Regions from separate parts of the Rummeliibacillus sp. TYF005 genome, predicted to be linked through region 1. Evidence: riboswitches for the same ligand, from Rfam matches in the RefSeq annotation. Region 1 holds a riboswitch; the other holds the start of a gene.
What was found. Region 1 has a riboswitch for cobalamin ahead of CW357_RS07495 (ribonucleoside-diphosphate reductase subunit alpha). Riboswitches for the same ligand answer to the same signal wherever they lie in the genome.
Positions count from the first base shown of each region.

Region 1 (15,441 bases):
CGATCAATGTAATTTTCCATTTCTTCAAATGTATCAAGTCTATCGTTAATAGAGCCTGTTGTTTCTGGATGAAGGATATGGTCCATTTGGTTATGTGCTCGAACGACATTCTCCTTTCCCATTAGTTGTAGTTGACGGAGTTTCATATCTTTAATCTTATGTTTCATTTCTTCATATTTGCGTTCTAGCCCAAATAACTCTTCGGTTGTTTTATCTATACTTGTTTTTATAATGATACTGCGTTGTTCATAGGCAGCCATTTCTTGTTCTGCAAAACCGATTAAGTCTTGTTCACCACTTAGCTTTGCTAATTCTAATTGAGCTTTACGTTTGTTATGCATTTCATTTGCAACTTCAAGTTCTTTTTCAAGCTTTTGTTTTAAAGCTCCTTGTCTTTCTAGCCATTTCCCAGTTTCTTCTGTTTGTTTTTCTGCTTCGCGAATGTATTGGTTTAACATCGCAATTGGATTTTTTTCTTCTTTTTTGTCAAATAGACGATTCAAATCCGCCTCGATTGTATATTTCAAACGTTGTAGTAAGTTCACCATGTTGGTCCCTCCAATTATTTAGATAATTCGTTCCATTGATTTTCAAAGTTTGTAAATGGATCCTCTGATTTTGGTGCAACAAATGATTCGCTAGAAGAACTGCCCCATTTGTGTACGATGTACCACAAGATAGCAATTGCTGCTAAGCCGATAAATCCTGGAATATTTGCAGTTGCTGTCAATAAACCAGCAATAGCAACGAGTGCCCACACAACTTTTGCGAATGTGGAGTTACTTTTCAAATAGAAGTGCACTCCTGCATAAAGAATAGCTGCTGAAATGGCTAGTCCTGATAAAGCTCCTAAAGAGCTTAGAATTGTGATGGCTGCTATAATACCGATGATCAATAAACCAAATTTTTTCATTGGTTATTTCCTCTCCCTTCGTTTGTATTTCTATCATAAGAGGAAATTGAATTTCTCTAAACGGTCTGGAAATTGATTTTTATCTAAGTCTAGAGGCTGAGCCAATCTAAGACTAGTTATTGTTTGTATTTTTCTATCCATTAAATGTAAAATACTTACATATGATATTAAAGGAGAATATATTCAATAATGAAGAAAATAATGGCAGTTTCTATATTTTTCATTTTATATAATGTAGTTGTCTTTTATCTTGGTTGGAATGTTTACCATTGGTTGCACGGTGCTTTTCATGTAAGTAATCCACTGGTATTTTCAGCTATCTGGCTTTATATGGCTTATAGTATTATTCTTAGCAATATCAATGAGCAGTTTCGAATTACAAAAGTAGTAAGTTGCTATTGGCTGATTGTAATGGAATATGGATTATTATTATTTCCAATCGCTAATTTATTGTTATGGTTTTTCCCCTCATTTCATATGATTTGGGTAGGGTATGTAATATTTAGCATTTTTGCTTTAATCATTATATTTGGATCATACATGGCATACTCACCGATAATACGTACAAAGACAATTCAGATTAGAAAGTATAGCAATGAAAGAAAAAAATATCGTATAGTGATTGCTTCTGATTTTCATCTTGGAATCTTATCGAATAAGAGACTATTACAAAAGTTTGTTTCACGTTCAAATGCTGCAAAGCCGGATATTGTATTTCTTGTAGGAGATATCGTAGACGATCATCCATATTGGTATAAGGCATATCAGATGGATGAAGTCATGAAGACATTAAAAGCTACATATGGTATTTATGGTGTACTAGGAAACCATGAATATTATGGCAAACAGATTCCGCTATTTATAGATGAGATGGAAAAATCAGGCGTAAAAATTCTACAAGATGAAACAATTTGTGTAGCAAATACGTTTTATGTAACTGGAAGAGAAGATAAAACAAATAAGGATCGTAAATCTTTAGAGCAATTATCTAAAGCTGTGGATGACCAATTTCCTTGGATAGTGATGGATCACACACCTTCGGATTTAGAAACACCTGTAAATCTTGGAGTAGACGTGCATCTCTCTGGACATACCCATTTGGGACAAATGTGGCCGAATCAATGGATTACTCGTAAACTATTCGAACTAGATTATGGCTATCTTTTGAAAAAATCTACTCATATTATTGTTTCATCAGGTTTTGGCTTTTGGGGTCCACCTATTCGTACGAATAGTAGAAGTGAAATGTGGGTTGTAGATGTTGAGTTAGTGGACTAATCATTAATGAAACTTTAAGTTTGCTTTTTCTTTTCATATGTTATGATAGTTTTGTTTGTAATGAAAGGTAATCATTCAACAAAGTAAAATAAAAAATAATTAAGGAGATACTATGGACTTTTTAGAGCTATTAAAATCCATTATTTTAGGATTTGTAGAAGGAATGACAGAATTTGCTCCAGTATCATCTACAGGTCATATGATTATTGTGGATGACATGTGGTTAAAAACAAAAGAGTTTTTAGGAGAATCTTCTGCCAATACTTTTAAAATTGTTATTCAGTTAGGGTCCATCCTAGCTGTTGTAGTTGTCATGTGGAAACGAATGTTAAGTTTGATAGGTTTATATCATCTTGAAGGACAGAAACCACATCACAGATTTAATTTATTGCATGTTATTATGGGGATTATTCCTGCTGGTGTATTAGGGGTATTATTAGAAGATTATATCGATAGTTATTTATTTGGGATTAAAACAGTAATCATTGGATTATTTGTTGGTGCGATTTTGATGATTGTAGCAGATAAATTTGGACCAAAAAGACCTAAAGTAACTTCACTTGATGATCTCTCTTATGTCCAAGCTTTTAAAGTAGGACTTGTACAATGTCTATCATTATGGCCAGGATTTTCACGCTCAGGTGCTACAATTTCTGGCGGTGTATTATTAGGATTAGATCACCGAACAGCATCAGATTTTACATTTATCATGGCTGTTCCAATTATGGCGGGTGCTAGTGGTATTTCACTTTTAAAACACTGGGATGAGATTAACTTTGGGGACATGGGTTTCTATGTTGTAGGATTTATAAGTGCATTTATCTTTGCATTAATCTCTATTAAATTCTTCTTGAAACTTATTTCAAAAGTAAAATTAGTGCCATTTGCAATCTATCGTATTGTATTAGCCATTGTACTATCATTCTTCGTATTTATGTAAAAGGGATGCGGATAGTGGAGTTTAGATTTGACTACCGCAGGAGTAATACATTATAACGGATATTTTTTATTGAAAGAAGGGTCTGCCCTGTAAGTTTTCTACTTATAGGACAGTCCTTTTATTTTTGTTTATTATAAAGAATAAGATTATCATCTTTATCAATTGCCGGTTTATTCTCATTATATTTTCATAAAAACATGCTACGATAAAAGTAAAACTTTTAAATATGGAAATCTAAATTATTTAAAAGTTCATCACAGTAAATGGTAGGTGAAGAATTTGGCAGAACGAATTTTAATTATAGAAGATGAAGAGAAAATAGCGCGTGTCCTACAATTAGAATTAGAGTTTGAAGGGTATGAGACGGGTATTGCTTATACAGGTTCAGATGGACTTATATTATACAGAGAACAACAATGGGATCTAATCTTGTTAGACATCATGTTACCCGTTATAAGTGGGATTGATGTCTTAAAAAGAATAAGAGCTACAGAATACTCAACACCAATCATTATGTTAACTGCAAAGGATGAACTCGAAGATAAAGTGACAGGATTAGATCTCGGGGCAAATGATTATATTACAAAACCTTTTGAAATTGAAGAATTATTGGCGAGAATTCGAGTAGCATTAAGATTTCAAAAAGAAAAACAAAAAAACGATGTTAAGGACATAAAAAAAGATATCTATTTTCATGAATATGGTGGACTTTCAATGCATGAAAAAACAAGAGAAGTAAATAAAGACGGACTATCAATCGATTTAACTCCGCGAGAATTTGAATTGTTATTGTATTTACTCAAACATCCAAAACAAGTTTTAACGCGTGAGCAAATATTAGATAGGGTGTGGGGATATGATTACTATGGAGATACAAATGTAGTAGATGTATACATTCGATACGTACGCCAGAAAATAGACAAAGGGTCTAACAATCCGCTCATACACACAGTACGTGGTGTGGGTTATGTTCTAAAGGAAAAGACACATGAAACTTAAATCGAAAATTCATATATTCTCGACAATTTTAATGCTTATTATTCTAGTAATTATGACTGTCGGCATCTACTTTATGTATGAGAAAATGGCTTATGATACAGAGTATAGACAACTGTTAGAGGAATCGCAGGAACTTGTGACTTCTATTAGTCAAACTAGCGGCATTAATGATCCGGCGACAATTTTACGAGCTTATATACCTACTAATGGAGCTATTCGAATTATTGACCAAAAAGGAAAGCAACTAGTAGCTGTTCAATCTATGGAAGGTATCGAATCCTATAAACCGCAATTGAACACAAAGAGCTATCAAGTTGAAGAATACAAAGGTATAGCCATTCTCTCTCTTAATGTACCAGTTGTTTGGAAAGACGGTTCTGTTGTATATGTTCAAATTATGCAATCAATGAAAAATGTAGCGAGAACACTTTCGCTATTAAGACTGGTACTGAGTGGAATGACTATTATAGCCACGATTTTCGTCATGCTTTCAAGTATGACGCTTGCTAAAATAGTACTTCTACCAATTCAAAGATTAACAGCTACTATGAAAAGAAGTAGTCAATCAGGAACATTTGAGAAAATTGTTATACGTAAGCAAGGAAAAGATGAATTAGGGGAAATGAGTTCAACGTTTAACAATATGATGTCACAGCTTGAACAAAATTACCGTAAGCAAGAGCAATTTGTTTCCAATGCTTCGCATGAATTAAAAACACCACTTACAGTGATTGAAAGTTATGCAAGACTTCTTAAACGTCGGGGATTTGATAATAAAAAGGTAGCGGAAGAATCAGTAGAGGCTATATTAAGTGAATCTATTCGTATGACAGAAATGATTCAACAAATGCTTGAACTTGCAAAAAATAAAGAAAATGCACCTTTAAAAAAGGAACAGATTGATATATATCAATTATTACAACAGACATTACAACAAATGCGTCAAACTTATAAAAGAGAATTTTATCTTTATGGAAAAGGACCTATGTTGGTAAATACAGATCATCAGAAGATGAAGCAACTCTTATTTATTTTCCTTGAAAATGCAAGACGTTATAGTAATGACGAAATACATGTACATTTATCTGAAGAACCTTACATTATTAAAATTCAGGATTATGGGGATGGGATTGCCGAAGAGCATATTCCACATCTTTTTGAAAGATTCTATCGAATAAGTGAAGATCGAAATCGCAAAACAGGTGGGACTGGCTTAGGCCTTGCTATTGCCAAAGAAATTGCTGACCAGTTAAATATCAGCATATCAGTAGAAAGTACAGTAGGGGTAGGTACCACCATGATATTGACTTTTAATGAACAAAAGGAGGTACCAAATGAGAAAAGTTAAACATTTGTCACTCCTAACAATTATTATATTAGCTATTGCGGCGATTTTCAGTGTTTGTTTAATGTGGAATCATGAGTCTACTGAAAATAGAAAATCTACTGAGGAAGTTTATAAAAGTATTGAAACGATGTATGGTGGAGAAATTGTCTCCTTTAAAAACAATGGTGATGAGTACGCAATGGAATTATCAAAAAATGGGGCGAACTATCATATTGAAGTGAGAGCGAAAGACGGCAAAGTACTTCAGATGAAAAGAACAGATCTAGATGGTTTAAAAAAGGAAGATATTTTGTCTAAACAGGAAGTTAATCGAGTTATAAAAAATCATTATAATGGAAGAATTGAGAGTGAGCTTTTAAATACATGGCAAAATGAAATGGTGTATCAAATTCAAGTCACTGCTCAATCCAAAAAACTGAATATTATTGTAGACGCGATTACAGGTGAAATTTTATCTGAGACTCGTGTTAATTTGAATGCTAAAAATACTGCTATAAGTAAAAAAGAAGCACAGCAGATTGCTATAAAGAAATTGAATGGTACGATTCAAAATACCACTTACTATGAGACAAGCAGTGGTGGATATTATTTAGTCAAAATAGAGAAAAAAGGTATAAACAAAACTTTTCAAATACACGGTGTATCGGGGAAAGTAATGTCAATTACGAATGATTAATTTTCTCACCAAAATCTAATGTTACTCTATCAGTATTTTCATTTTAGTTGTATATAGTAAATGTAACAAAAGGAGGCGGAAATGATGAAAAAGACAATCATTGCATTAGCAATTACAGGTTCTTTAGTAATATCAGGAGTAGTTGGAGTAGCAGCAAAATATTCGGCAAAACAAGACATTTTATCGTCTCAAGAAATTTCTAAGAAGGCTCTAAGTTATGTAAAAGGAAAAGTATATAAGGTGGAGCTAGACCATGAAAATATGGGACCTGTTTATGAAGTAGAAGTTAAAGGACCCAAAGCAAAATATGAGCTGAAATTAGACGCCAAAACAGGTGAACTTTTAAAAAAATCAACCGAATATTATACGACAACACTTGGTAATAAATTTATAGGTCTAGAAAAAGCAAAACAAATAGCCCTTAAATCTGTTAAGGGAACGATTCAAAAGGCAAAATTTGATAAAGAAGATAGTGTATATGAAATAGAAATTATTAAAGGAAAATACGAATATGAATTTGATATCGACGCATATACAGGGAAGATTTTAAAAAAAGAAAAAACAAAATTTTCTTCTAAAAGTGATCGAGCGATTAGTTTGAGTAAAGCAAAACAAATTGCTTTAAGTTCTGTTGATGGTGTTGTTCAAACAGCTCAATATCATCCAAGTAAAGGAATATATATAGTTCATGTTAAAAAGAATGCCAAAACATATGAACTTCATATTGATGCGGAAACAGGAAGAATTATCGATCAACAATCGAATAATTCAACATTATCAAATGCTGGCTTAAGTATTGGAAATGCTGAAGAAGTTGCCCTTAATGCAGTTGGTGGTGGCTCAATCATAACGTCTAACTTAGATAGTGAAGATGGTGTTTATGAAGTCAAAGTAAGAAACGGAAAATATGAATATGAACTTGAAATTGATGCTACATCAGGTGAAATTCTTAAACAGCAAAAAGAAGCCGTAGAATACAATTCGTTAAGTGATTCCACAGCACTGATTGGTGTGGAAAAGGCAAAACAAATCGCACTATCGAAAGTTTCTGGAACTATCTCATCTGCAACCTATGACCAAGAAGATGGTGTATATGAAGTATCAGTAATCTCGAATGGGTATGGATATGATTTTGATATAAATGCTCAGACAGGTGAGATTATTAAGCAAGAACAAGAAAAAGTTGATAACGTTACTACTAATAATAATTCATCTTATATTACGTCACAACAAGCTTCTCAAATTGCGTTATCAAAAGTAAAAGGAACTGTTACTAAAATTGATTTAGAAGATGGAGTTTATGAAGTAGAGATTAAAGATGGTACTTATGAATATGAACTTGAAATTGATGCTCAAACAGGTGAAGTTTTAAGTTTAGAGAAAGATTATGAAGATTGATAAAATAGTAAAATAACTATCCAATTCGTTTTAAGTACATGAATTGGGTAGCTTTTTTATTTTTTTTAAATGTCCTTATTCTATGCATTAAAATAGGTTGGTGTATTTTGTTTGACAAAATATAGAATAAGTTTGTCGTGCTTTTTCTTTAATTTTGCAAATAGACTTGTATTAAGTAAACACAATATGTTAGATTGTATTTATATCAAAAGCACAATATATAGTATGAAACGAAGATTGGTACCAGTAATGGTTTAAAAGGGAATTCGGTTCAACGCCGAAGCTGTCCCCGCAACTGTAAGTGTGGACAATTGTCAAATAACCACTGAGCAATGCTTGGGAAGGATGACAAATTGGATGAAACACAAGCCAGTAGACCTACCAGTATTTTCGTTACAACACTTTCTTCGGGGGTTGAGAAGTGGAAGTACATATTTCACAGCATATTTCGTATGTTTTTTGCTGTGGTTTATTTGTTTCCATTTCAATTAGAGCGATCGTTAGTCGAAGAAGACTGATGATCGTTTTTTATTTTGACTAATAAAATCATTTGTATAAAAGGAGACGACAATATTGGTAACAATGATTGATGAAAAAGAAATAGTATTGCAGCGTTTGGAAGATGAATTTGGTAAAGAAGAAATCAGTCCATTACGACGCAAACATGAACGTTTTGAAAAAAAGCATCCCAATGCCGCAGAAAATGAATGGACAAAGGCACTAGCTTTAGACGCATTAAGCTTTTTAGACGAAGAAGAACCGTATTGGACATTTGTTGCAGCACGTCTTTTACTAATGGAAATTTATAAAGAAGCTGCTGACAACCGACAAGTTTCAATAGAGAATGTGTATAAAGTGTTCACTGAACATATTCATAAGTTCGTTGCGAAAGGTCTCTACAACCCAATTTTAGTGAATGCTTATTCAAAAGATGAATTACAACAATTAGCGAAAGAATTAGAACCAAAGAGAGATCAATTATTTACTTATATAGGGTTAAAGACGTTGATGGATCGCTACGTCACACGTGATTTTGATAAGAAACCTATTGAATTACCGCAAGAGCGTTGGATGGTTATTGCCATGACCCTAATGCAACAAGAAAAAGAGAACAGAATTGAAAAAGTAAAAGAAGCTTATTGGGCAATGAGTAATCTTTATATGACGACAGCAACGCCAACATTAGCAAATGCAGGGAAAACACATGGCCAACTATCAAGTTGCTTTATCGACACTGTAGATGATAGTTTACAAGGTATTTATGACTCTAACACAGACGTAGCAACACTTTCAAAATTTGGAGGCGGTATAGGTGTGTACATGGGCAAGGTTCGTAGCCGTGGATCATCTATTCAGGGATTCAAAGGGGCATCAAGCGGCGTTATTCCATGGATCAAACAACTAAATAATACAGCTGTATCAGTAGATCAACTCGGACAACGCCAAGGTGCCATTGCTATTTACTTAGATGTATGGCATAAGGATATTTTTTCATTCCTAGATTTGAAATTAAATAACGGCGATGAACGAATGCGTGCACATGATATTTTCACTGGTGTCTGTTTACCTGATATTTTCATGGAAGCTGTAGAGAATCGTGAAGACTGGTATTTGTTTGATCCACATGAAGTCCGTACAGTAATGGGATTTGACCTAGAGGATTCATACGATGAAAAACGTGGAGAAGGGTCATTCCGTAACAATTATTTAGCATGTGTTAATAATCCACTATTATCTCGAGATGTTGTACCTGCGATTGATATTATGAAAAGGATTATGCGTAGTCAGTTAGAAACAGGAGTGCCATTTATGTTCTATCGTGATGAAGTCAATCGTAAAAATCCGAACAAACATAAAGGAATGATCTACTCGTCTAACTTATGTACTGAAATTGCACAAAACATGTCTCCTACAGAATTTGAATCGGTAGAGCTTGAAAATGATATCATTGTTACTCGTCGTAAAGCTGGAGATTTTGTGGTATGTAATTTATCATCTATTAATTTAGGAAGAGCTGTTCCAGCAAATGTATTAGAACGACTAATTCCCATTCAAGTTCGCATGCTCGATAATGTTATTGATTTGAATAATATTCCTGTAAAACAAGCTGCACTAACAAACGAACGCTATAGAGGTATTGGTCTTGGTACATTCGGTTGGCATCATCTATTAGCAGTCTCAGGTATTGCTTGGGAATCGGAAGAGGCAGTCCAATTTGCGGATAAATTATACGAGAAAATCGCCTATTTAACAATTCAATCCTCTATGAAACTTGCAGAAGAAAAAAGTGCATATCCATTATTTGAAGGGTCTGATTGGCATACAGGTAGTTACTTTGAAAGTCGTGGCTATCATGATGAAAAATGGACAGACCTCAAGCAAAAGGTAGCACAAAAAGGAATGCGCAATGGCTATGTAATGGCTGTTGCACCAAATTCTACAACATCTATAATTGCTGGAAGTACAGCAAGTATCGATCCTATTTTCCAAAAAAGTTATTCTGAAGAGAAAAAGGATTATAAAATCCCAGTAACTGTTCCAGATTTAAATGAAAAAACAACTTGGTACTATAAATCGGCCTATTTCATCGATCAAAATTGGACGATTAAACAAAATGCAGCACGTGCTCGACATGTTGACCAAGGAATTTCATTAAATTTATATGTTCAAAACACAGTAAAGGCGAAAGACTTACTAGCACTTCATCTAAATGCATGGAATAGCGGCGTCAAAACAACTTACTATGTTCGCTCTACATCCGTTGAATTATTAGAATGTGAATCTTGTGCTAGTTAATGGGGGAGATAAAAATGACTGAAGTAAAAAAACGTGTGTTAATGGATAAAGAAGCACCGAACCGCTCAACTAAAATTGTCAATGGCCGTTCTTCTAATATACTAAACTGGGATGATGTTCAATTTAGTTGGGCATATCCAAAATATAAAAAAATGCTAGGTAACTTCTGGACACCATTTGAGATTAATATGAGTAACGATATCAAACAATTTCCACAGTTAACAACTGATGAACAGCAAGCGTTTAAGAAGATTATTGGTTTACTAGCATTGCTAGATAGTATCCAAACCGATTATGCAGGCCGTATTGCTGATTATTTAACAGATTCAAGTCTCAACGCATTGATGATTATTTTGGCGCAACAAGAAGTCATTCATAATCATTCTTATTCTTACATTTTGTCTAGCCTTGTTTCAAAAGATGAGCAAGATGAAGTGTTCGATTTCTGGCGTACTGAACCTGTTCTTGAAAAGCGTAATGACTTTGTGATCAAAGGATATAAACAATTCGCAGAAGAACCAACTGTAGAGCATATGCTAGATTCGATTGTGTATGATGTTATTCTAGAAGGTCTATTCTTCTATTCGGGCTTTTCATTCTTTTATCACTTGGCACGCAATCAAAAAATGGTCGCAACAAGTACAATGATCAACTACATTAACCGTGATGAACAATTGCATGTAGATCTGTTTGTGAAAATATATAAACAATTGTTAGAGGAATACCCAGAGTTTAATACAGCTGAACGAGCAGAAAAAGTAGAAGCAATCTTCCGTGAAGCGGCTGAGCTTGAAATTGAATGGGGTCGAGAAGTGATAGGGGATAAAATTGATGGTCTAGATATTGAAGATGTAGAAGATTATATATACTTTTACGCAAATGTTCGTTGCAACCAACTTGGTTACGAACGTCCATTTGAAGGATATCGCAAAAATCCGATGAAATGGATCAAAGCTTACGAAGATGTGGACCTTGGCAAAACGGATTTCTTCGAGCAACGTTCACGTCAATATGTGAAAGTCAATGTTCAAGACAATGGTTTTGACGAACTATAACTCTTGATAACGAGAAAGTGCTGCACCAATTCAAGGATTGGACAGCACTTTCTTGTGTTAGTTTTCCTTTTTAATCATCACGAAAAGACAAAGAATAATAGGTAAAATGAGTAAAGCTGAAGATGCAATTCCGTAAGAGATAGAAGTGTATAATGCTATTACACCAATAATGGGGCCACCAACAATTTGTCCAATGGCATCCAATTGGCCGAACATCGACAAAGCTGTAGCTCTACCTTTTGATGCTAGTCTTTCATTGGTCATTGTACTGGATATAGGGTAATAAACTTTTCGTAAAGTGCTAGCCATCAAATATGTTATGATTGCGAGCGTAAAATATGAGCTAAAAGCAAAAATAAGTACCATAATGGTTAACAAACTATTTGTAATTAGAAGAATTACAGAATAGTTTTTATGAATGTGACGTTCTATATATTTCAAAATAATCATATTCAGCAAAAAGGTAAAGGCATAAAAAGCACCAAACCAATAGACAGATGTTTCTTCAGATAAATGGAAGTCCTCGATAAAACGTGCTCCCCATAGCCGATCGTAACCTTCACTTGCTAATCCCCATAGTACGGTTATAACTGCCAAACTTATGAGTATCGTATTGCCTCGAATTTGATTAGCACCATCTCGAATCGTAATGAATAAATGACGGATTGTCGTAATATCTTTTGAATGAGTTACTTTGATAAACTTTGTTTCTGGCATGATTAAAAACGCGCCCAAAGACAATAGGATGAGCATTATACCCGCAATAATAATCGAAATCTTGACCGAGAATAGTGTAGCTAGGCAAACGCTAATTAAAATACCTAGAAATTGCCCCAATGATTCAAACTGTGCACCTTTCAAAAATACAGAATTTAAGTCTTTTCCATTTAGTTCATCTGCGATCCAAGCTTCTTCCGCACCACTTATAAATGTCCAACCAATACCCCATAGTCCAGAAGCAATGGCAATTGACCAAAATGAAGGAAAAGTCCCTTCAAACACATGTGCAATACCAATGATTAAAGTTCCGATGAATAATGATCGCTTACGACCAAAATGATCTGCTATTAACCCTGTAGGTATTTCAAATAAAAAAATAGTGGCTTCTAGAATTGTGCCTAAGAACAAGTTGGAGAGCATTAAGATTGGCATCTACAACATAATAGAGTGCATTAACCGTAAATACAATTTGTATGAACAATGAGCGTAAACTCGTAACAGTATAATAGATATTTTGTATCTTCAATTTTTTTCCTCCGATTAAATAGGATATCGGAGGTCAAACTCTCAAAAATTAAGACAGTATGTCCTCCGATTTAATGTTGAAAGTTTGTATGAATCTTTTCATATTCGTCACTCCTTCGATAATTTTAGAATTATTATAACATTTAAAATAACAATAATGGAAAATTTTTAATATAACTAATAACATGAATCTTAAATAAGGGAAATTTGAATAAGATGTAGTAGTTCAATATAAAAATACGCTTCTCCATTTTAATGAAGAAGCGTATTTTTATTTTAGAACACATCTAGACCATGAAATTTAAATGACATTAACTTAAGCTGATGTTTACCAAAGTTTAAAACCTTTTGAACCAATAGGGGAATTCTCAATGATATTGTAAATCGGAAATGTATAGGCAATCAGGATTAAAGCAGCTAATATAACAATCCATACTTTAAAATTTTCCAATATGGGAGGCGTCTTTTCAGCTTGAGGAGCCAATTCAGCGATTGGAAATTCTTGCTCACCTTTAGGTGTAAACCACCACAGGCTTACACAAATATAAAGAAAAATAATTATTCCTATAAATAAGAATGTACCTCCAATTGCTTGAGCAATTTGATACGATGCCCAAGTCTCTGCGATTTCAGCACCGCCATAGTTAGAAAAAGCGGACCTTCTTGGTGCGCCCAGCAACCCCTCAAAATGCATGCCAATCGCCAGAAATAACATACCAACAGCCCAACAGATTGTTTGAATGATTCCTAATCTATTCAATGAAGGGGTGAAGATTCTTCCTGTTAAATGTGGTATTAACCAATACGATGCGCCGAAAAATGTCAAAACGGCAGTTGTGGCGAGAGTTAAATGGAAATGACCAGTTACCCAAATCGTATTATGAACGACTTGGTTCATCTGAAACGAGGCATTGATAATACCGCCAGCTCCACCTGGTACAAAGGCTACCATACCTACAAATGGTGCAAGAAAACGAGCATCGCCCCAAGGCAATTTTTTTAGCCAACCAAACAAACCTGTTGCACCAAGCTCACGACCACGCATCTCAAAGGTAGCGAACATAGAAAAAGCTGTAATCATAGACGGGATGACAACCATCATCGTTAAAACAACTTGTATATATTTTGATGGACTATCAATTCCGGGGTCTGTTAGTTGATGGTGAATTCCCACTGGAATAGAAAATAATATGAACATGATAAATGACAATCGAGCTAATCCATCTGAAAATATTTTTCCTCCAATAATTTTAGGAATAACACAATACCATACCATGTATGCTGGTAATAACCAAAAGTAGACAAGAGCATGTCCAAAATACCAAAACAGAGTTCGGGTCAATAATACATCTACACGTTCTACTAAGCCGAAGGACCAAGGTAATAGTAAGAATACGACTTCAATTGCTACCCCTAAAGTTGCGACTACCCAGAGTAAGCTATTACAAACAGCCATAAAAGATATTAAGGGAGTAGTTTTGCGTGGATTCTCTTTACGCCATTGTTCCCAACGTAGACAATGTCCCATAAGATCAACCCACGATCCAATAATAAGTAGTGCTAACCCAAGATAGAAGATCCAGTGTGCTTTTAAAGGAGCGTAAAAAGTATAAAGAACAGATGCCTCATTTAGTAAAATCATAATGGTTGCCATAATTGTCCCAAGCGTCATTAGCCAAAAACCAATCCATCCGAGTATTCTTTGTGTATCTGAAAGTGCACCAGAAGTTCTACTTACAGCAGCAGTTTGAAAGCCTAGGATAAAAAAGGTAGTGAAGACAAGGGCTAATAATACACCGTGAATCGTTAAAATTTGATAATAACCTAATGGTGCAGGAAGTTCAAAATACCCCGAGCGAACAAGTACTTGCAGAAGCCCTGCAGTAGCTCCCAAAAGTAGAGCTATAAATGCAACATACATATGAGCTAATACGAGATGAGCATCTTTGTTGTCTACTTTTAATACACCAGCAGTTTTAGCAGAAAAACTTTCTGTTGGTTTTTGCTTTTGTTTCTTCATTTAATCCACCACCTTTAACATTGAATGCATTTGAGCATGTCCCACACCACAATATTCGTTACAAACAATTAAATAGTCACCAGCTTTATCAACAGTTGTTGTATATTCAGAGATATACCCGGGCTCTGCCATCATATTGACATTCGTACCGGCAACTTCAAATCCATGAATGACATCTTTAGAAGTAATGATGAATTTAACTTTTGATCCTTTAGGAACATGCAATTCAGCTGGATTATAATAAAAAGCGGAGGCTACTAATACCACCTCATAATCCCAATCCTTCCCTGATACTCTGTGGACACCAGGATTATTGAAAGGAGCGATATCATCAACTTTTTCATAGTTGATCGTTTTTATAGAACTTGGTGGATGGCTCCCATAATGGAATGCCATTATACCCGTTATTAAGAGAAATACAATAAGAGAGGCACCACCAAAAATAAGCCAATATTTCTCATATTTGTGTAGATGCATTAACTAACCTTCTTTCCAATTCCCAATAATATTTAAAAACGATCAAGATATATTTTTAGAATAGATGACCAAGTCATAATGATAAAAATGCCTAGTGCTATTACAAAGAAAAAGGTTCCTTTTAGATTAGCATCTGGTTGTTTTTTGTCTCCCATAATGGACCTCCAATAATGAATTCTTCTAGTGACAGTTCGACAAGATATGCTAACATATTACCCATTTTTATAAATGGACATTCAAGAAAGAGATTATTGACGTAAGTCTATGGGATGATTCATAACAGATACTTTTAGAAA
Region 1 is NZ_ML122550.1:72,580-88,020, reverse strand. It holds gene CW357_RS07535 (PspA/IM30 family protein) at 1-548, opposite strand, end outside; gene CW357_RS07530 (lmo0954 family membrane protein) at 563-913, opposite strand; gene CW357_RS07525 (metallophosphoesterase) at 1,103-2,191, shown strand; gene CW357_RS07520 (undecaprenyl-diphosphate phosphatase) at 2,304-3,131, shown strand; gene CW357_RS07515 (response regulator transcription factor) at 3,411-4,130, shown strand; gene CW357_RS07510 (HAMP domain-containing histidine kinase) at 4,120-5,478, shown strand; gene CW357_RS07505 (PepSY domain-containing protein) at 5,465-6,154, shown strand; gene CW357_RS07500 (PepSY domain-containing protein) at 6,239-7,552, shown strand; cobalamin riboswitch at 7,774-7,953, shown strand; gene CW357_RS07495 (ribonucleoside-diphosphate reductase subunit alpha) at 8,135-10,348, shown strand; gene CW357_RS07490 (ribonucleotide-diphosphate reductase subunit beta) at 10,363-11,403, shown strand; gene CW357_RS07485 (MFS transporter) at 11,461-12,543, opposite strand; gene CW357_RS07480 (b(o/a)3-type cytochrome-c oxidase subunit 1) at 12,977-14,668, opposite strand; gene CW357_RS07475 (cytochrome c oxidase subunit II) at 14,669-15,145, opposite strand; gene CW357_RS07470 (cytochrome c oxidase subunit 2A) at 15,178-15,300, opposite strand.

Region 2 (5,255 bases), on a different contig from region 1:
TGAACCTCTTCTCGATTGGTTCATCACTATTAGACAACCAAATTTTTAGTTCTGCTTCAAAATCAAAAGTACCAGCTGTCTCAATGGAGAAGTGTACTACGCTTCTATAAGGAATAGAGTGATATTCTATTTTCTTTCCTGTTACCCCTTGTTTATCAATCAATATTAATCGTTTATCTGTAAAAACAAAGAGGTCTCTAATTAACTTATATGCTTGCTCAACTTTTTCATTTTTCGCAATTAGATCTTTTATCTCAGAATGAATAATTTCTTTGCTTACTTCTGTCGCATTCCCCATCAAATTATCAAATAATCCCAGTATAGCTCCTCCTGTTCATATAAAATGAAACTTCTATAATCGGTTAATGCGAGAAAAAATATATGCAGATTAGATATCTGTACAATAATATATGCTGAAATTTCATTATTCTACAACTTGTGAATTTTTACTTACATACTTCAGCAATTCATAGAGTAATACCGGCATTTCCACAAATGCACTTTTAACATGTAAACGTTCCGAAATTTGATGTGCATCTTTCCCAAACGGCCCCACATTAAGGACTGGAGCTGAAAACTTCGACATTTCTTCAAATGGAATATCATACGTTTCTCCCCAAACTGGTGAATTTTTTTCATATGTCTTCCAATCCTTAACAGCTTGAAATTGACAGTAACTCAAATCACAAATCCCATTAAAATAATGGATTTGTTCAAGAGGAATATTGAACTTTTTTGCTTCTTCAAGGAGTAAGGAAACCGCGCCTTGTATCAGGGAATCTTCTGATGAATTTACAGGTGGATAATATGGTGGTGCAAACAGTAATACTACAGCTGGCGCTAATTCTTGGCAGCGTATCATCAATTGATCTGCAATTCGTAATGACTTTTCACGATCGTCAAATGTGTCATTTGATAATATAGATTTCTTTAATTCTTTTACCTGCTTTATACCCATTTTATTAACTGCATAGGTATATAATTCTTCAAATCGAACTACACGAATCTTGCCAATTGTTGAAACGCCTTGTTTCTTACAGATTACCTCGTAACGTGTTTGACACTTTTCCATAGCCTCTTTCGCTATTTCTTCGAATAAGTTCATGATTTCTCCGGCACTCCGCTTCATGAGGAAAACATTGAACATCGAAATGGCACGATAGGGTGTCTGTGTAGAATATTGTTCTTTTAGATCGGTTAACTTCAGCGAAACTGGAAGAGGGGTTTGTTCACCAAAGTCTTCTTCTAGAAATTTTTCATTCCATTCCATTTCTGCTGTTAGAAAAGCACTCATAAAAGGTGCAGTCATCCCTTTTAAAGGTTCTCCTACATGCGTCTCTTTCCCATAGAAAAGTGCTGCAGGCATAATCTTTCCAATTGAACCAGAGTAAACATATTCTTTTAAATCAGTTGGACCTTGAGAAAAAGAAGGTTCACTATTTAAAAATAATTTAATCTTCAAATTTTCTTTTTCTTGTAATTCTGATATAAGTTTCACTGCTTGTCGCATGCCTGCTGAATTGACTTCTTCATCAGGTACAGTAACAATTAGTAGATTAATAGGCCATTTTTCCGCAATAGCTCTTTCAATGATTTGCATATGTAGTGCTAAGCCGATTTTCATATCCATTACCCCTCGGCCAAATAAGTAATCCCCACTTACTAAATCTTTTTTGGCAGATTCGTTTAGCATACTTGGATCTGCCTTAAAAGCATTCGTTAACACTTCAGGCATAGTTGCTATAGGAATAAATGAACCGTACTCTTCAATTTGTACTGTATCAAAATGACTAATTAAAACTACAGTTTCATTTACATGTGAATTTTTGTATAATGCTGAAACAACTTGTCTCCCGCGGTCAACATCACAAAGTTTTAGATAAGATGGGTTTTCCTTAAAGTATTGAAGTTGCTGTAATTTTGCTTTTAGTTTACTTGAAAATAGTTGTTCCCCTTTTGTCATTGTCTGACTTTCCCAACTGACAAGCTCACAAAGGAGCGAACGTAATTTCTCTGGTGTATTCCACATCATTCTTCCCACCATCCTTTGGCATTATTAAATAGCATCTCCTATAAATAGGTAATCTTATATTTTGAATATACGTAAGTTTTTATATATAGTCAATGTATTAAAACCTAACATAATAAAAAATTCCTTTAACAAAATTATCAATCAAACAAAATAATATAAAAAGCGCATTTATTTTTTATTTAAATGTCAGGTAAAATAACATAAATCGGAATATAAAACTAAAAAGCGCATGGAAACAATCTTCTATGTTTTCATGCGCTTAACTATATTATTATTTCTAAAAAAGCCTATAAAATTTAAAATTTCAAAAAGTACTCAAATTAATAACTTCCTATTATTTCATGTTTAACATTTAAATAAGCGTAGTTAATATTTAAATACTGTTCACAATTTTCTTCTATCAATTCTCGTGTAATCTCTTTCAAAGACATTGATTTAGAAGTCCCAACAGATATCATTAGTTGCTGCTTCATCTTTTGTTCATACATGGTGACAATTTCATGATTCATCGTTTTCTCTCCTTTTCTCATAAAAAAACACATCCGTCAACATTTAGAAGGATGTGTTATGAAAAACTTGCTCTCTTATACGACTTCGACCATAGCAAAATAAGCCCTCTAAAAAAGGGAGAACTTTGCGGTTTTGTCGTACAATGAGCATGCAGAAGATATTCTGTCACACTCTACACCTCCTATCCTCGTAGGTTATATGGCTGTACTCGAAAAAAGGCAGGTCTCCTGGCTTATCTTCTCTGCTCATCGCACCTTCCCGTTTTGACAGTGGTTTTTGCGATTTGCTCTGAATTACAGTTGCGGGACAGCGTCGGATTCTCACCGATCTTCCCTTTTAAACAAATCAAAAAATGATTTGTACCCTTTTTCTTCTTATTCCGTTTCTCTCATTATAACATATTGTTATTAGTAGATTATATAATCTATCTTTATCACAAAAAAAGAAACTTCTATTTAAAATCTCATAGAAATTTCTTTTAATTTTTTATTTATTTGCTACTAGTTCACTTTCAATCAACCATTTATGATTTTTCACTTCATTCCCACCAGTAGTTGGCTTATAGTTGACCATGTAAACTGTTGTGTGAATTCCAGATTCAATTGTAGCAATAGCACCCTTCATACCTGGCAAATGGTCTGCATCAAGGGTCACTTTCGCTCCTGGTTGTAGAATTTTACCGGCTGCTTTTTTTATTTCTTCTTGAATCACCCATTTGTGATTTTTGACTTCTTTTCCACCAGTAGTTGGTTTATAACTGACTGAGTAGGCATTAGTCTCATATGCACCAACAATCGTTCCTTTTGCTCCATTCATGCCAACCATATGATTGGCTTGAACGATTACTTGACTTCCTACTGGATACGTTGGATTTTTAGCTTTTTTAATATCTCCTAAAACTACACCAGAATTATTATGATTCATATGATTATTTTCTTCTGTTACAGTTTGTTTATCATCTAAATTTAAATTATCATCAGGAGCTATATCCACATTTTTGTTTACATCAATATTTTCTCCCTTTAAAACATTGCCACAGCCAGATAATGTGATTAACGCTGTGAATACAAAGATGATTATTTTCATTTTGTTTTTCATGCTGTTTCCTCCAAGTTTCACTTATATGTTCACGCAATATCGGACTTATACTCTTTGAGAAAAGTATTCCCGATATTCCATTCTTTAAACAATAGAAGAACGCAATAAAAAAATTTATAGAGAAAAAATTCTAATTTCTATCAATCATGTTCCAATATTAATTCTATTTGTGCAATAATTTCTATACCATGTATTGCTTGAGTTGCCAGTCGATCAGCTTCTACATTCAATTTTCGAGATACATGTTCATATTCTGCTTGAATGCCTAATTCTTTTAACTTGTTATCAATTTTGTCAGCCCAACTCATTAACTCTGGTTCTAGTACTGCCCATTCACCACTCATTTGGTTGATCACGACTTGAGAATCACCGATAAATCGAATATTTGTGTTTTTAACATTTAATAATTCTAATTCTGTAATACTTAGTTGAAGTGCTGCATATTCGGATTCGTTATTCGATTTCAACCCTACTGTTTGTGCATTTTTTCTAACCCGAAACGGCTTGCCATTTTGCTCAAAATAGATGGCACAACCTAAACCTGATATAGTCGTTTCTCTATCATAACCACCGTCAAAATAGACTGTAATATTATGTGGTTCTCCTTCCACTTCCGTTAAATAACGTTTTAGCTCTTTCATAGTCCATGAACTATCGAATTGATCTATAAATGTTATGTTCTTCACTCTTCCTGTTTTCTCTATATCTAAAGCAATTTTATATGCTTTCTCTGCCGATATTTCTTCTGAGCGAAATACCGTTTCTACTCCTCTGGATGTTTTGTAAATCCATTCAATGATGAGGTTCATATGATATCCTCCAACTAAAATATTTTCAATATATTTTAACTTATTTTCTCCATTGTAAACATAATTTATAAATGTTTCAGTTAAATTTTCGTATATAAAAAACTGTTGATTAGCTAGTAATCTAGTTAACCAACAGTTTAAAGGATTAATATGATATTACTTAGTTAGAAATAACGAAAATTCCACCGCACTGGGAAATTGGATGAAATTCACATGTACAAAAATCTCTTAACTTAGAAGCTATTTCTTCAAATACGAAATAAAATTCGTCCTCATCCCAATAATCTATACTTTCAATTCTACATGTATTAAGTTGTTCTCTTGTTTGAAAAGCAACATCTCCAATGAATAGCTTTCCTTTATCTTTTAATAGCGATAGTAAATTCTTGATGAACATTACTTTTTCGTCATCCGTTAAATGATGTAATGTGTATGTGCTTAAAATTGAATCATACGTATTTTCTCTTAAGAAATGTGGGACCCCATTCGAGATATCCCATTCCATTAAATTGGCTTGTGGCATCTTTTGTTTAGCTATTTCAATCATTTTTGTTGAGAAATCAATTCCATCTATTTGATGACCATTTTCATATAGCTTTGATGTTATAACAGCCGTACCAAAACCTATATCTAACACATTGGATTGTTCTTTCTGCATGATTTCGTTGTAGATGGTATTTAAAATCTCTTTGTATCCGGCAAATGGATACTGATCATTTTCTTCACTAACTTTAACTGTTTGATCATACTCGTTTGCCCATAAATCAAAATCTAATTTGTTTAACATTCAATTTCCTCCAATTATT
Region 2 is NZ_ML122591.1:11,142-16,396, forward strand. It holds gene CW357_RS16330 (PH domain-containing protein) at 1-319, opposite strand, end outside; gene CW357_RS16335 (M20/M25/M40 family metallo-hydrolase) at 425-2,032, opposite strand; gene CW357_RS16340 (hypothetical protein) at 2,353-2,562, opposite strand; cobalamin riboswitch at 2,742-2,924, opposite strand; gene CW357_RS16345 (YdhK family protein) at 3,029-3,640, opposite strand; gene CW357_RS16350 (reverse transcriptase-like protein) at 3,781-4,449, opposite strand; gene CW357_RS16355 (class I SAM-dependent methyltransferase) at 4,610-5,236, opposite strand.
Region 2: linked by a shared signal. The riboswitch ahead of CW357_RS16340 (hypothetical protein) and the one ahead of CW357_RS07495 (ribonucleoside-diphosphate reductase subunit alpha) in region 1 are both predicted to bind cobalamin.